DNA from 2 places in the Streptomyces sp. NBC_00358 genome. Region 1 is predicted to be linked to the other one. Evidence: predicted binding sites of a transcription regulator. Region 1 holds the regulator's gene; the other holds the start of a gene.

Region 1 (7,027 bases):
CGTCCCCCGGTCGGGCGGGCCCCGGGCCGCTCGTCAGCCGAGCAGCAGCAGCCATTCCTGGAGTTCCACGAGGTTGCCCTCGGGGTCCTTGAGGTGGGCGACGCGCATGCGGTCGGTCATGGGCGCCGGGCCGTGCAGCAGGACCGCGCCGCGCGAGACGACCTGCTCGCAGTAGGTGTCGAGGTCGTCCACCCGCAGCACCACCAGCGACCGGTGCCCGGTCACCACGTCGCCGAGCTCCCCCAGGACCTCCGCCATCATCGTGCGGTCCTGGAGTGCGATGCCCGCCGATCCGGCGACGGGACTGAACTTCTCGTACGGGCCCTCGGTGGCGCCCGACTGGGGCCTGAGGCCGAGGACTTCGGCGTAGAAGCGGTAGCAGGCGGCGAAGTCGGAGACGAGCAGCCGTACCTGGGCGAGTTCCATGAGTTCCCCGGTGGATGTGCGGGCGGTGGTCGGGTCGGGTCCGGCGGCGGTGGGTCAGGACCAGCGGCCGGTGCGGGCCAGCAGCAGTGCCGTGGCCACGGTCCCCGCCGTCGAGGTGCGCAGCACCGTGCGCCCCAGGTGGAACGTCTTCGCCCCGGCCTCGGTGAAGAGCGCGACCTCCTCGGGGGAGATCCCGCCCTCGGGGCCGACCACCAGGACGATCTCCCCGGAGCCGGGCAGCGCGGCCGTCGCGAAGGGTTCGGTGCCGAGGTCGGTGTCCTCGTGGAGTACGGCGGCGAGATCGGCTTTGGCGAGAAGTGCGGCAACCTGCTTGGTCGTCATCGCGTCCGCGACCTCCGGGAAGCGCACCCGGCGGGACTGCTTGCCCGCCTCCCGGGCGGTGGCGCGCCACTTGGTGAGCGCCTTCAGACCCCGCTCGCCCTTCCACTGCGTGATGCAGCGGGACGCGGCCCAGGGGACGATCGCGTCGACGCCGGTCTCGGTCATGGTCTCGACGGCCAGCTCGCCCCGGTCGCCCTTGGGCAGGGCCTGGACGACCGTGATGCGCGGCTCCTCGGCCGGTTCCTCGGCCACCGCTCCTCTTCGTACGATCAGCCGGTCCTTGCCCTCGGTGTCGAGGACCACGCAGTCCGCCCAGCGCCCGGCCCCGTCGGTGAGGACGACCTCCTCGCCGGGCTTCAGCCGCTTCACGGAGACGGCGTGCCGTCCCTCGGGGCCGTCGAGGACGTAGCGTCCGCCGCCGTCCGCGTCGAAGTGCTCGACCAGGAACACCGGTGCCGTCATCGGGCCGCTCCCTCTTCCGGGGTCTCCTCGGCGGCCGACAACGCTGTCTCGGCCGCCGTGATCTCGGCGATCAGTACCTCCACGAGCTGCCCGGCGGGCAGCTCGCGCGCCATGCGGTGGCCCTGTCCCGCCCACAGGGCCATGCCCTGCGCGTCGCCCGCCTTGGCCGCCGCCTTGCGCAGCGGCAGGGTGAGGTGGTGGATCTCGGGGTAGGCGGCGGGGGCGTACGGGCCGTGCTCACGCATGAAGCGGTTGGCGAGCCCGCGCGCCGGGCGTCCGGAGAAGGCCCGGGTGAGCTCGGTGCGGACGAAGAGGGGGTCGGTCAGCGCCTGCTTGTGCACGGCACTCGCGCCGGACTCGGGGGTGGCGAGGAAGGCGGTGCCGAGCTGGGCCGCGTTCGCGCCCGCGGCGAGGACGGCGGCGATCTGGCTGCCGCGCATGATGCCGCCGGCCGCGACGACCGGGATCCGCACGGTCTCGCGGACCTGCGCGACCAGGGAGAGCAGGCCGACGCCGGTGCCGTCCGTCTCCGGGTTGTCGCGGTGGGTGCCCTGGTGTCCGCCGGCCTCGATGCCCTGCACGACGACCGCGTCGGCGCCGGCCCGCTGGACGGCGAGGGCTTCCTCCGCGGTGGTGGCGGTGACCAGGGTGAAGGTGCCGGCACGGCGCAGCGAGTCGAGCACGTCCTTGCCGGGGACGCCGAAGTGGAAGGAGACCGCCGCCACCGGGTTGTCGAGGAGGACGGCGAGCTTGGCGTCGTAACCGTCGTCGCGGCCGCTGTCCGGGTCGCCGAGCTCGGTCTCGTACCAGGCGGCCTCACCGGCGAGCTGGTGGGCGTACACCTCGACGACGGCGGGGTCCGCGTGCTCGGGCTGCGGCAGGAAGAGATTGACGCCGAAGGGACGCCCGGTCAGCCCGCGCAGCTGCTTGATCTCCTGGTACATGCCGTCGGCCGTCTTGTACCCGGCGGCGAGGAATCCGAGACCGCCGGCCTCGGACACGGCGGCCGCGAGCTGCGGGAGGGAGACGCCGCCCGCCATGGGGGCCTGCACGATCGGATACGGGAAGAGATCGGTCAGCGCGGTGGACATGACGGCATGTTGTCACGTCCCCAGGGCAAGTCCGAATCCGGCCGTCGGCCCGGCACGGGCCACCGGGACGGTCGGACGCGGGGTGGCACGGCCACCCCGCGTCCGTCCTGGATCAGCGGCCGTTGAAGGCGTCCTTCAGCCGGGAGAAGAGCCCCTGCTGACCGGGCTGGAACTGACCGGTGGGCCGCTCCTCGCCGCGCAGTATGGCGAGCTCGCGCAGCACCCGCTCCTGCTCCGCGTCGAGCTTGGTCGGCGTGGTGACCTCGACGTGCACGATGAGGTCGCCACGGCCGCCGCCGCGCAGGTGGGTGACGCCCCGGCCGTGCAGCGGGATCGACTGGCCGGACTGCGTGCCCGGACGGATGTCGACCTCCTCCAGGCCGTCGAGCGTCTCCAGCGGCACCTTCGTGCCGAGGGACGCCGCGGTCATCGGGAGGGTGACCGTGCAGTGCAGGTCGTCGCCGCGCCGCTGGAACGTCGAGTGCGGCAGTTCGTGGATCTCGACGTACAGGTCGCCTGCGGGGCCGCCACCGGGGCCGACCTCGCCCTCGCCCGCGAGCTGGATCCGCGTGCCGTTGTCCACACCGGCCGGGATCTTGACCGTCAGGGTGCGACGGGACCGGACCCGGCCGTCGCCCGCGCACTCGTGGCACGGGGTCGGGACCACGGTGCCGAAGCCCTGGCACTGCGGACACGGCCGTGAGGTCATGACCTGGCCGAGGAAGGACCGCGTCACCTGGGACACCTCGCCGCGACCGCGGCACATGTCACAGGTCTGCGCGGAGGTCCCGGGCGCGGCGCCTTCGCCGTTGCAGGTGGCGCAGACGACGGCCGTGTCGACCTGGATGTCCTTCGTGGTGCCGAAGGCCGCCTCGTCGAGCTCGATCTCCAGCCGGATCATGGCGTCCTGGCCGCGGCGGGTGCGCGAGCGCGGTCCGCGCTGCGACGCCGTGCCGAAGAAGGCGTCCATGATGTCGGAGAAGTTCCCGAAGCCGCCCGCGCCGAAGCCGCCGGCGCCACCGCCGCCCTGCTGGGACAGCGGGTCGCCACCGAGGTCGTAGACCTGCTTCTTCTGCGGGTCCGACAACACCTCGTACGCGGCGTTGATCTCTTTGAACCGCTCCTGCGTCTTCGGATCGGGATTGACGTCCGGGTGCAGCTCGCGAGCGAGCCTCCTGAACGCCTTCTTGATCTCGTCCTGGGACGCGTCGCGGCGCACGCCGAGTACGGCGTAGTAGTCCGTGGCCACTTAAGACTCCGCCAGGATCTGTCCGACGTACCGTGCCACCGCTCGTACCGCTCCCATCGTTCCCGGGTAATCCATGCGGGTCGGGCCGACCACGCCGAGTTTGGCTACTGCCTCGCCGCCCGAACCGTAGCCGACGGAGACCACGGACGTGGAGTTGAGTCCCTCGTAAGCGTTCTCGTGCCCGATTCGCACGGTCATGCTCGAATCCCCGGCCTCTCCAAGCAACTTGAGGAGCACGACCTGCTCCTCCAGCGCTTCGAGCACCGGCCGGATGGTGAGAGGGAAGTCATGTCCGAAACGGGTGAGATTGGCGGTACCGCCGATCATCAGCCGCTCCTCGGTCTCCTCGACGAGTGTCTCCAGCAGTGTGGAGAGCACCGTCGAGACCGTACCCCGGTCCTCCGACTCGAAGGCGTCCGGGAGGTCCTGGACGAGCTGTGGGACGTCCGCGAAGGGGCGTCCCGCGACCCGGCTGTTGAGCCGGGCGCGCAGATCCGCCAGCGAGGTCTCGCCGAACGGAACCGGACAGTTGATCATGCGCTGCTCGACCCGGCCGGTGTCCGTGATGAGCACGAGCATCACCCGCGCGGGGGCGAGCGACAGCAGCTCCACATGGCGCACGGTCGAGCGGGTCAGCGAGGGGTACTGCACGACGGCGACCTGGCGGGTGAGCTGCGCGAGCAGCCGCACCGTCCGTCCGACGACGTCGTCGAGGTCGACGGCGCCGTCCAGGAAGTTCTGGATGGCCCGCCGCTCGGGCGCGGTCATCGGCTTGACGCCGGCGAGCTTGTCGACGAAGAGCCGGTATCCCTTGTCCGTGGGGATGCGTCCGGCACTGGTGTGCGGCTGGGCGATGTAGCCCTCGTCCTCCAGGGCCGCCATGTCGTTGCGGACGGTCGCCGGGGATACCCCCAGCCGGTGCCGCTCGGTGAGCGCCTTGGAACCGACCGGTTCCTCGGTGCCCACGTAGTCCTGGACGATGGCGCGGAGCACCTCGAGCCTGCGTTCACTGAGCATCGCGCACACCTCCAGAAATCGACTCGGTGGTCTTCGTGGCCTTCGTGGCTTTCGTCTGGCACTCAGCACACGGGAGTGCCAGCGTTCCCCGGCCCAGTGTACGGCGGTGAGGCACGACCCCGGCAAGGGCGGGCCTGCGATGTCGTGCACGGCACCCGGTCACCGCTAGCGTCGCCGCATGAGGCTGACTTGGGAAGAGCTGGGGTGGGAAAGGGTGGCGCCCCGGGTCGGGCGGCGTCGGCTTCCGGACTGGGACTGCACGGTCGGGCTGGTCGTCGGCGAGGGCGCGGCGCTGATGATCGACGCCGGGTCGAGCCTCGCGGAGGGCGCGCGGTTGCGCCGGGAGGCGCAGGCCGCCGCCGGACACCGTGTGACGCTTCTCGCGCTCACCCACCCGCATTTCGACCATGTCTTCGGCGCCGCGGCGTTCGCGGGCGCGGAGCTGTTCGTCGCGGGCGGCTCGGCGGAGGTGTACGAGAACGGCCGCGGGGAGCTGTGCGCGGACGCGGTGCGCAACGGCCTCGACCCGCGGGCGGCGGAGGAGGCGGCCGACACCCTCGTACGTCCCCGGCGGTACGTCCGGGACACCTGCGACCTGGAGCTCGGCGGCGGCGTGGAGGTCCGGCTGGTGCGGACGGGTGAGGGCCACACCGCCCACGACCTCGTGGTCGTCGTGCCGGGCGACCCGACGGTGGTGTTCTGCGGCGACCTGGTCGAGGAGTCCGGCGAGCCGCAGGCGGGCCCCGACGCCGTACCGTCGCGCTGGCCCGCGGCCCTGGACCGGCTGCTCGCCCTCGGCGGGGAGGACGCGCGGTACGTACCCGGCCACGGGGCGGTCGTGGACGCCGCGTTCGTGCGCGCCCAGCGGGACGCCCTGGCCGCGCGTTTCGGCGTGGCGGGTTCCGGCGTGTCGCGGTGATCACCGCCGGGCTTCTCCTATCGTCATCCGAATGCGCCAGTACTCTCCGGACCTGACCCCGCCGTGGAAGAAGCCCAAGCCCGTGCCCGAGGTCCCGGCGGACCCGGGTCTGGTGGTCGAGGAACCCGGCACCGGCTTCTGCGGCGCGGTGATCCGCTGCGAGGCGGGCACGGTGACCCTGGAGGACCGCTTCGGCAAGCACCGGGTGTTCCCGCTGGAGCCGCGCGGGTTCCTGCTGGAGGGCAGGGTGGTGACGCTGGTGCGCCCGTCCGCCGCCGCTCCCGCACGCCCCGGCCGTACGGCGTCCGGCTCGGTGGCGGTGCCGGGCGCCCGCGCGCGGGTCGCGCGGGCCGGACGCATCTACGTCGAGGGCCGCCACGACGCCGAACTGGTCGAGCGGGTCTGGGGCGACGACCTGCGCGTCGAGGGCGTCGTCGTGGAGTACCTGGAGGGCGTCGACGACCTCCCGGCGATCGTCGCCGCGTTCGATCCGGGCCCGGACGCCCGGCTCGGCGTCCTCGTCGACCACCTGGTCCCGGGTTCGAAGGAGTCCCGGATCGCCGAGGCGGTCACGAGCGAGCACGCCCTGGTGCTCGGCCACCCGTACATCGACGTCTGGGAGGCCGTGAAGCCGTCCTCCGTGGGCATCCCGGGCTGGCCCCGGGTCCCGCGCGGCCAGGACTGGAAGACGGGCGTGTGCCGGGCCCTGGGCTGGCCGGAGAACACCGGCGCGGCCTGGCAGCACATCCTGTCCCGGGTGCGCTCCTACAAGGACCTGGAGCCGGAACTCCTGGGCCGGGTGGAGGAGCTGATCGACTTCGTCACGGCTCCGGAGTGACGCGCGGGCCGGCAGCCTTCCGGATCCGCCGGCGGTGGCCCTTCATGTCGGGGCCGCCTGCCGCCGCACCCGCCCGCCCGGCCGTTCGCTCCCGGTGGCCCGCGTCGTCCGGCGAGCCCGGGTACGACAGCGGCTTTTCCTCGCGTCCGAACCACAGCTCGGGCGCCCACTGCCGCAGGGCCTTCTCGTACCCCTTGTGGGAGTACCCGATGTCGACGCGGTAGCGAAGCCGGGGCAGGCCCGGCCGGATCGGATCCGTGTCACGGACGAACTTCCACAACAGCGGATCGTCGCGGTCGATCTCGCCCTGCGGGCACAGTTCGAGCGTGAAGACCAGGCTTTTGCTGCCGCGGGCCCAGTAGATGCCCGCACCGGCCAGCGAGTCCCAGCGGATCAGCGCGGTCTCGCCGCCCCGCAGCCACCAGAACCCGGTCGAGTCCAGCGCGATGGTCCAACGGCGGGCCCGCCAGCGGGAGACAAAAAGCCCCACACCGCCAGTCCCTACCGCCAGGAACAGGGCGATCGGTATCCAGAAGAGTCCGGGTGGGTTGTCCTGGACAGCGAGCCGGGCCAAGGCGACACCCAACGCCCCAACCGCGACGTACCCCACCACCAGCGGCAGCGCCCAGAGGAGCCGTCGTACCCCGTACCGAACGACGGTCGCGTCCTCGTCCGGCCGCCTG
Region 2 (7,027 bases), 2.3 Mb from region 1:
ACGCCGTCCTGGCCGGCGGCGGCACCCCGGTCCGGCTGCTGGCCGCCGGCGGCTGCGACCGCGTGCCGAGCGGGGACGCGACCGGAAAGTTCCTGGTCTTCCAGCGCAACGGAACCGGGTGCACCACCACCACGCCGTCGGTCGTGCTCTACAACGCCACCACCAAGACGGAGACCACGCTCGCCGCGGGCGGCTCGCCCGCCGTCTCGCCCGACGGCACCAAGGTCGCGTTCGTCCGCACCGTCGACGGTCACCGCCAGCTCTTCTCGATCAACACCGACGGCACCGGCGAGCGGCGTCTGACCAATGACGCCGGGGACTACGACACCCCCTCCTGGGCGCCTGCGAGCAACCGGCTCGTCGTGCACTTCAACCGGCCCACCAGCGGCGGCCGTCAGGAGAGCAACGTCGTCCTGACGATCACCGCGGACGCGGTGACGGAGGGCCAGCCCTTCCCCTGGGGCGGCTATTCGCCCGCCTGGCAGCCGCTGCGCAAGAACACCGTCTCCCGGGTCTGGGGCGCCGACGTCAACGCCAGCAACATCGCCGCGTCCCGCTGGACCTGGAACACGGTCGGCAAGAGCGAGCCGGGCCTGATGAACGCCTCGTCCGCCGTGCTGGTCTCCCAGGACAGCCAGTCGTACGCGTTGACCGCCCCCGCCCTCGCGGGCAAGAAGCACGGGCCGGTCCTGCTGACGTCCGCGACCTCGGTCTCCTCGTCCGTGCAGGCGGAGCTGAAGCGGGTCCTCAAGCCCGGCGCCCCGGTCTACCTCGTCGGCGGTACGTCGATCCTCGGCAGCGCCCTCTCGACGAAGATCACCGCGCTCGGCTTCACCCCGAAGCGGCTGGCCGGCACCTCGCGCTACTCGACCTCGGTCGCCGTCGCGAAGTCCATCACCAGCGCGCCTGACTACGTCTTCATCGCGACCGGCACCGACTACCACTCGGCGCTCGCCGCCGCGTCGGCCGCGGGTGCGAACGGGACGAGCGGCAAGACGGTCGTCGTGCTGAACGACGGCAACACGCTGACCTCGTCCGTGAAGGCGTACCTCAACAGCCTGGACCCGCGCGACACCTACATGATCCCGGTCGGCGGCTCGGCGAAGTACGCGCTGACGCACACGTCGTTCTCGCACTGGCCGTCGTCGTACACGTACTACCCGATCGTGGCGAGCACCAACGCGGGCAACGCGGCTCTCCTCGCGCGGTTCTGGTGGGGCGGTCCGGGCAGCGTGGCCCTGGCCTCCACCGACAGTTGGCGCGGTGGCACCTCGGCCGCGGCCGCGATGAACGTCTTCGGCCCGATGCTGTGGACGGATGTCGCCACCCTCTCCTCCGAGACCAAGTCCTACCTGGTCCAGGGCGCCGCCAACATCAACGGTGTGGCGGTCTTCGGCGGCACCGGCTCGGTGTCGACGACGGCGCTGAACTCCGCGGGCGCGGCGGTCAGCGCGAGCAGCAGCCAGTGGACGTACACGCCGTACTACAACGGCCTGATGCCGACGGCGACTTCGTTCTCCTCGACCGGATCGGCGGGATCGGTCGCGGGCGCCCCTGTGGCGCACCCCGGCACGGCGGCGCGGCCTCTGGACGGGCCGGACCTGGGCGCGCTCAGCACCCGTCACCAGCAGTAGACCACCGGGTTGCTCAGCACCCGCCGCCGGCGGCGGTGGGCGGCTGGGCGGGGGCCCCCACCAGCATGGTCGGGGCCCCCGCCACCCGGGTCAGGAACACCGTCGCGGACCGGGGGCCCTGCGGTTTCACCTTGCGCCGCAGTTCCTCCGGCTCGACGGCCGACCCGCGCTTCTTGACGGTCAGCACGCCGACTTCCCGCTCCCGCAGCAGCGCCTTCAACTTCTTTACGTTGAAGTGGAGTTGATCGGTGATCTCGTAGGCGGAGGCGAACGGTGTCGGGCGCAGTTCGTCCGCCGTGACATACGCGATCGTCTCGTCGACCAGCCCGCCGTCCAGGTCCTCGGCCACCTCGGCGACCAGGTGCGCGCGGATGACGGCGCCGTCCGGTTCGTACAGATAGCGTCCGACCGCCCTGACCGCCGGATCGGGCAGCCCGCGTCCGCGCAGCTCACGCGGGCCCGGCAGGAGGGTGGCGCGCACCAGGCCCGGTTCCGTGCCGAACCACAGCACCGCTTCCTTCACGTCCCCGCCGTCCGAGATCCACTCGGCCTCGGCCTCGGCGGGGATCGCCTCGTGCGGGATGCCGGGGGCGATCTTCAGGGCGGCGACCGGAGCCTTCAGGGCCGCGCCGACGGCCCAGGACAGCGGCGGCGAGTACGCCTCCGGGTCGAAGATCCGGCCCCGGCCGCCCCGGCGTGCCGGGTCCACGAAGACCGCGTCGTACGACGAGGTGTCCACCTGCGTCACATCCGTCTCGCGCACCTCGATGAGGTCCGTGAGCCCGAGCGCGTCGGCGTTCGCGCGGGCGGCGGCGACCGTCAGCGGATCGCGGTCGACGGCGAGGACGCGGATTCCGGCGCGGGCCAGCGCGATGGCGTCGCCGCCGATGCCGCAGCAGAGGTCGGCGACGGAGCGGACCCCCAGCGCGCGCAGCCGCTCGGCGCGGTGCTCCGCCACGCTCGTCCGGGTGGACTGCTCGACCCCGTTCGGGGTGAAGAACATGCGTCCGGCGTCCTCGGCGCCGAACTTCGCCACCGCGCGTTGCCGCAGCCGTGCCTGTCCGAGGGCCGCCGAGACCAGTTCGGCGGGGTGCTCGCGGCGCAGCCGGGTGGCGACGGCCAGTTCCTGTGCCGGTTCGGTGGCGCGGACCTCGTCGAGCAGGGCGCGGCCCTCGGCGGTGAGGAGGGGGGCGAAGGAGACGTCGTTCACCCGGCCATTGTGGGCCAGTCGGTGGACGGTGTGCTTCCGGCGGCGGTGTCGGGGCCCTCGCGAGGGCGGTGACCTGGGAGGATCCGGGCCCATGCGACCCGTACGACAAAATGATAAAAACGGCGCAAACGGGGCCGGTGCGCGCTGGGGAGTCGGCGTGCTCGCCCTCGCCCTTCTCGTCTCCGGCTGTGCCGAGACCGGCTCCGCCTCCGGCCCCGGCTCCGACGCGGCCAAGCCGGCCCACGGCCCGCAGGCCGGACTCCAGGCACCCCCCGCCCGCGCCCTCGCCGGGTACGCCTCCCGGCTCCGCCTCGCACAGGCCCGGCGCGCCGCCGTCGCCAGGCGCTGGGGGCTGGCCGAGGTGCCGCTGACACCCCCGGCGCCGCCCGCCAGGAAGCCGGTCATCGAGGCACGCAAGGGGTTCGAGGTCGACGACCAGAAGGAACTGGGGCTGCCGCCGGTCTTCACGACCGTCCCCACCAAGGACAAGGTCGTCTTCCTCACGGTCGACGACGGCTCAGAGAAGGACCCCGCGTTCCTGCGGATGATGAGCGACCTGAAGATCCCGTACACCGCCTTCCTCAGCGACTTCCTCGTCAAGGACGACTACGGGTACTTCCGGAGGATGCGCGACCGCGGCATCACCCTCGACAACCACACCCTGCACCACCCCTACCTGCCCGCACTCTCCTACGAGCGGCAGAGGCACGAGATCTGCGGCATGCAGGACGTGATGGAGAAGCAGTTCGGCAGGCGCCCGACCGTCTTCCGGCCGCCGTACGGCAACTACGACCAGGACACCCTGCGCGCCGCGAAGTCCTGCGGCATCAGGTACGCGCCCATCTGGGACGAGGAGGTCTTCGTCGACCACTGGGAATACCGCGAGGAGGACCAGGACCTGCATCCCGGCGACATCGTCCTCACCCACTTCCAGGGCCGCAAGGAGTGGAACGGCACCATGGCCGACATGGTCCGCCGCTTCCTCAGGACGGTCACGGCCAAGGGGTACGCGGTCGCGCGCCTGGAGGACTACCTGTGAGGGTGCGGGTGCCGGTCGCCGGGCTGCTCGTGGCGGTGCTGCTCAGCGGCTGCGCGCAGTCCGTCGACCCCATCGAGCGGCTCGGCAAGAAGGCGGCCCAGCGGGTGCACCCGCGGGAATCCGCGTACCGCCGCTGGGGTCTGGCCAGCCCGCTCGCCCCGGCGCCGAAGGCGCCCGCCCGGACCGCCGCGCGCACCGCGGGTCCGGGACTGCCGATCGTCGTCGACCAGGTGCGCACCCGCGACAAGGTGGTCTTCCTTACGTACGACGACGAGGTGGAGCGCGATCCGCGGTTCGTCGACATGGTCCGCGAACTACGGCTCCCGGTCAGCATGTTCCTCACGGACACGGTCGCCGGTCCGGGGTACGGGCACTTCGCCCGGCTGCGCGCGGTCGGCGCGAGCGTCCAGAACCACACCCTCGACCACGCCTCGCTGCGCGGGCTGCCCTACGCCGGCCAGCACGCCGAGATCTGCGGACAACAGGACAAGCTCAGACGGCGCTTCGGCATCCGGCCCCGGCTGCTGCGGCCCCCCTACGGCCGGTACGACGAGACCACCCTGCGCGCCGCCGCCGACTGCGGGGTCGCCGCGCTCGTCCTCGGCCGGGCGGCGGACGCCCACCCGCTGCGGCCGGGAGACATCCTCGTCGGCTTCGGCCGACCCGACCTCACGAACGCCACGCTCCGGCTGCTGCGGCGGATCCAGTCCGAGGGCTTCACTCCGGCACGGCTGGAGAACTACCTCTAGGGATGTACAGCGATCTACAGCGATCGACAGCGATCCACGGGGATCTTCAAGGATCTCCAGGGGCCGTTCGGGCCGCGCCACGCCGACGCCTTTGGCACTCCGCTTGACCGAGTGCTAATCGCAGTCATAGTCTCAGGTCTGGCACTCCCCCCTGGAGAGTGCCAATAGCGACAGGCAGATCCGGCACCCGCGACGACGGATCCACCTGGTCGCCACCTCAGACAGTTAACCCCGTGAGATCTCCGAAGGGGGAGGTCGGATCGTGACGACCACCAGCTCCAAGGTTGCCATCAAGCCGCTCGAGGACCGCATTGTGGTCCAGCCGCTCGACGCCGAGCAGACCACGGCCTCTGGCCTGGTCATCCCGGACACCGCCAAGGAGAAGCCCCAGGAGGGCGTCGTCCTTGCCGTGGGTCCGGGGCGCTTCGAGGACGGTAACCGTCTTCCGCTCGACGTCACCGTCGGCGACGTCGTGCTCTACAGCAAGTACGGCGGCACCGAGGTGAAGTACAACGGCGAGGAGTACCTCGTCCTCTCGGCTCGCGACGTGCTCGCGATCATCGAGAAGTAATTCACCCGGTAAGGGCGTTCGGGGTCATTCCCCGGACAACCCCGCACCAAGCATTGCAGTGAACTGCGCCCCTGGCCCCCGCTACCTTTGATGAACCGGGCGCTGGGGGCGCCGTTCGTTTCTCCCAAGTTTTCCGAGAGGGCTGAACCGCTCCCATGGCGAAGATCCTGAAGTTCGACGAGGACGCCCGTCGCGCCCTCGAGCGCGGCGTCAACAAGCTTGCCGACACGGTGAAGGTGACGATCGGCCCCAAGGGCCGCAACGTCGTCATCGACAAGAAGTTCGGCGCCCCCACCATCACCAACGACGGTGTCACCATCGCCCGCGAGGTCGAGCTCGACGACCCGTTCGAGAACCTCGGCGCGCAGCTCGTGAAGGAGGTGGCGACCAAGACCAACGACATCGCGGGTGACGGTACGACCACCGCCACCGTGCTGGCCCAGGCGCTCGTCCGCGAGGGCCTGCGCAACGTCGCCGCCGGCGCGTCGCCCGCCCTCCTGAAGAAGGGCATCGACGCCGCGGTCAAGGCCGTCTCCGAGGAGCTCCTCGCGACGGCCCGCCCGATCGACGACAAGTCCGACATCGCCGCCGTGGCCGGGCTCTCCGCGCAGGACAGCCAGGTCGGCGAGCTCATCGCCGAGGCGATGGACAAGGTCGGCAAGGACGGTGTCATCACCGTCGAGGAGTCCAACACCTTCGGTCTGGAGCTGGACTTCACCGAGGGCATGGCCTTCGACAAGGGCTACCTGTCCCCGTACATGGTGTCCGACCAGGAGCGTATGGAGGCCGTCCTCGACGACCCGTACATCCTCATCCACCAGGGCAAGATCAGCTCCATCCAGGACCTGCTGCCGCTGCTGGAGAAGGTCATCCAGTCGAACGCGTCGAAGCCGCTGCTGATCATCGCCGAGGACGTCGAGGGCGAAGCCCTGTCGACCCTGGTCGTGAACAAGATCCGCGGCACGTTCAACGCCGTCGCCGTGAAGGCCCCCGGCTTCGGTGACCGCCGCAAGGCCATGCTCGGCGACATCGCCACCCTCACCGGTGGTCAGGTCATCGCCGAGGAGGTCGGCCTCAAGCTCGACCAGGTCGGCCTGGACGTGCTCGGCAGCGCCCGCCGCGTGACCGTCACCAAGGACGACACCACGATCGTCGACGGTGCCGGCAGCAGCGACGAGGTCCACGGCCGCGTCAACCAGATCAAGGCCGAGATCGAGAACACCGACTCCGACTGGGACCGCGAGAAGCTCCAGGAGCGCCTCGCGAAGCTGGCCGGCGGCGTGTGCGTGATCAAGGTCGGCGCCGCCACCGAGGTGGAGCTCAAGGAGAAGAAGCACCGTCTGGAGGACGCCATCTCCGCGACCCGCGCCGCGGTCGAGGAGGGCATCGTCTCCGGTGGTGGCTCCGCGCTCGTCCACGCCGTGAAGGTCCTCGAGGGCAACCTCGGCAAGACCGGCGACGAGGCCACGGGTGTCGCGGTCGTCCGCAAGGCCGCCGTCGAGCCGCTGCGCTGGATCGCCGAGAACTCCGGCCTGGAGGGTTACGTCATCACCGCCAAGGTCGCCGAGCTCGACAAGGGCCAGGGCTTCAACGCCGCCACCGGCGAGTACGGCGACCTGGTCAAGGCCGGCGTCATCGACCCGGTCAAGGTCACCCGCTCCGCCCTGGAGAACGCCGCCTCCATCGCCTCCCTGCTCCTCACGACCGAGACCCTGGTCGTCGAGAAGCCGGCCGAGGAAGAGGCCGACGCCGGTCACGGCGGCCACGGCCACTCCCACTGACGCACACCGGGAGACCGGTGGGCCGGAGCCGGCACTGAGTCCC

The links. The regulator HrcA, encoded in region 1, represses chaperone genes, less so after heat shock. The targets are predictions, from matches to a motif close to TTNGCACTCNGNNNNNCNGAGTGCNAA.
Region 2: groES (co-chaperone GroES) is a predicted target of HrcA. The motif match lies at 4,724-4,750, and genes of this name have one in related genera.

What each region holds. Positions count from the first base shown of each region.
Region 1 is NZ_CP107976.1:6,225,970-6,232,996, reverse strand. It holds gene OHT01_RS26525 (VOC family protein) at 34-426, opposite strand; gene OHT01_RS26520 (16S rRNA (uracil(1498)-N(3))-methyltransferase) at 481-1,230, opposite strand; gene OHT01_RS26515 (nitronate monooxygenase) at 1,227-2,321, opposite strand; gene dnaJ (molecular chaperone DnaJ) at 2,434-3,570, opposite strand; gene hrcA (heat-inducible transcriptional repressor HrcA) at 3,571-4,587, opposite strand; gene OHT01_RS26500 (MBL fold metallo-hydrolase) at 4,766-5,506, shown strand; gene OHT01_RS26495 (DUF3097 domain-containing protein) at 5,538-6,344, shown strand; gene OHT01_RS26490 (hypothetical protein) at 6,328-7,027, opposite strand, start outside.
Region 2 is NZ_CP107976.1:3,964,542-3,971,568, reverse strand. It holds gene OHT01_RS16530 (cell wall-binding repeat-containing protein) at 1-1,634, shown strand, start outside; gene OHT01_RS16525 (class I SAM-dependent methyltransferase) at 1,648-2,844, opposite strand; gene OHT01_RS16520 (polysaccharide deacetylase family protein) at 2,936-3,883, shown strand; gene OHT01_RS16515 (polysaccharide deacetylase family protein) at 3,880-4,632, shown strand; gene groES (co-chaperone GroES) at 4,895-5,203, shown strand; gene groL (chaperonin GroEL) at 5,359-6,984, shown strand.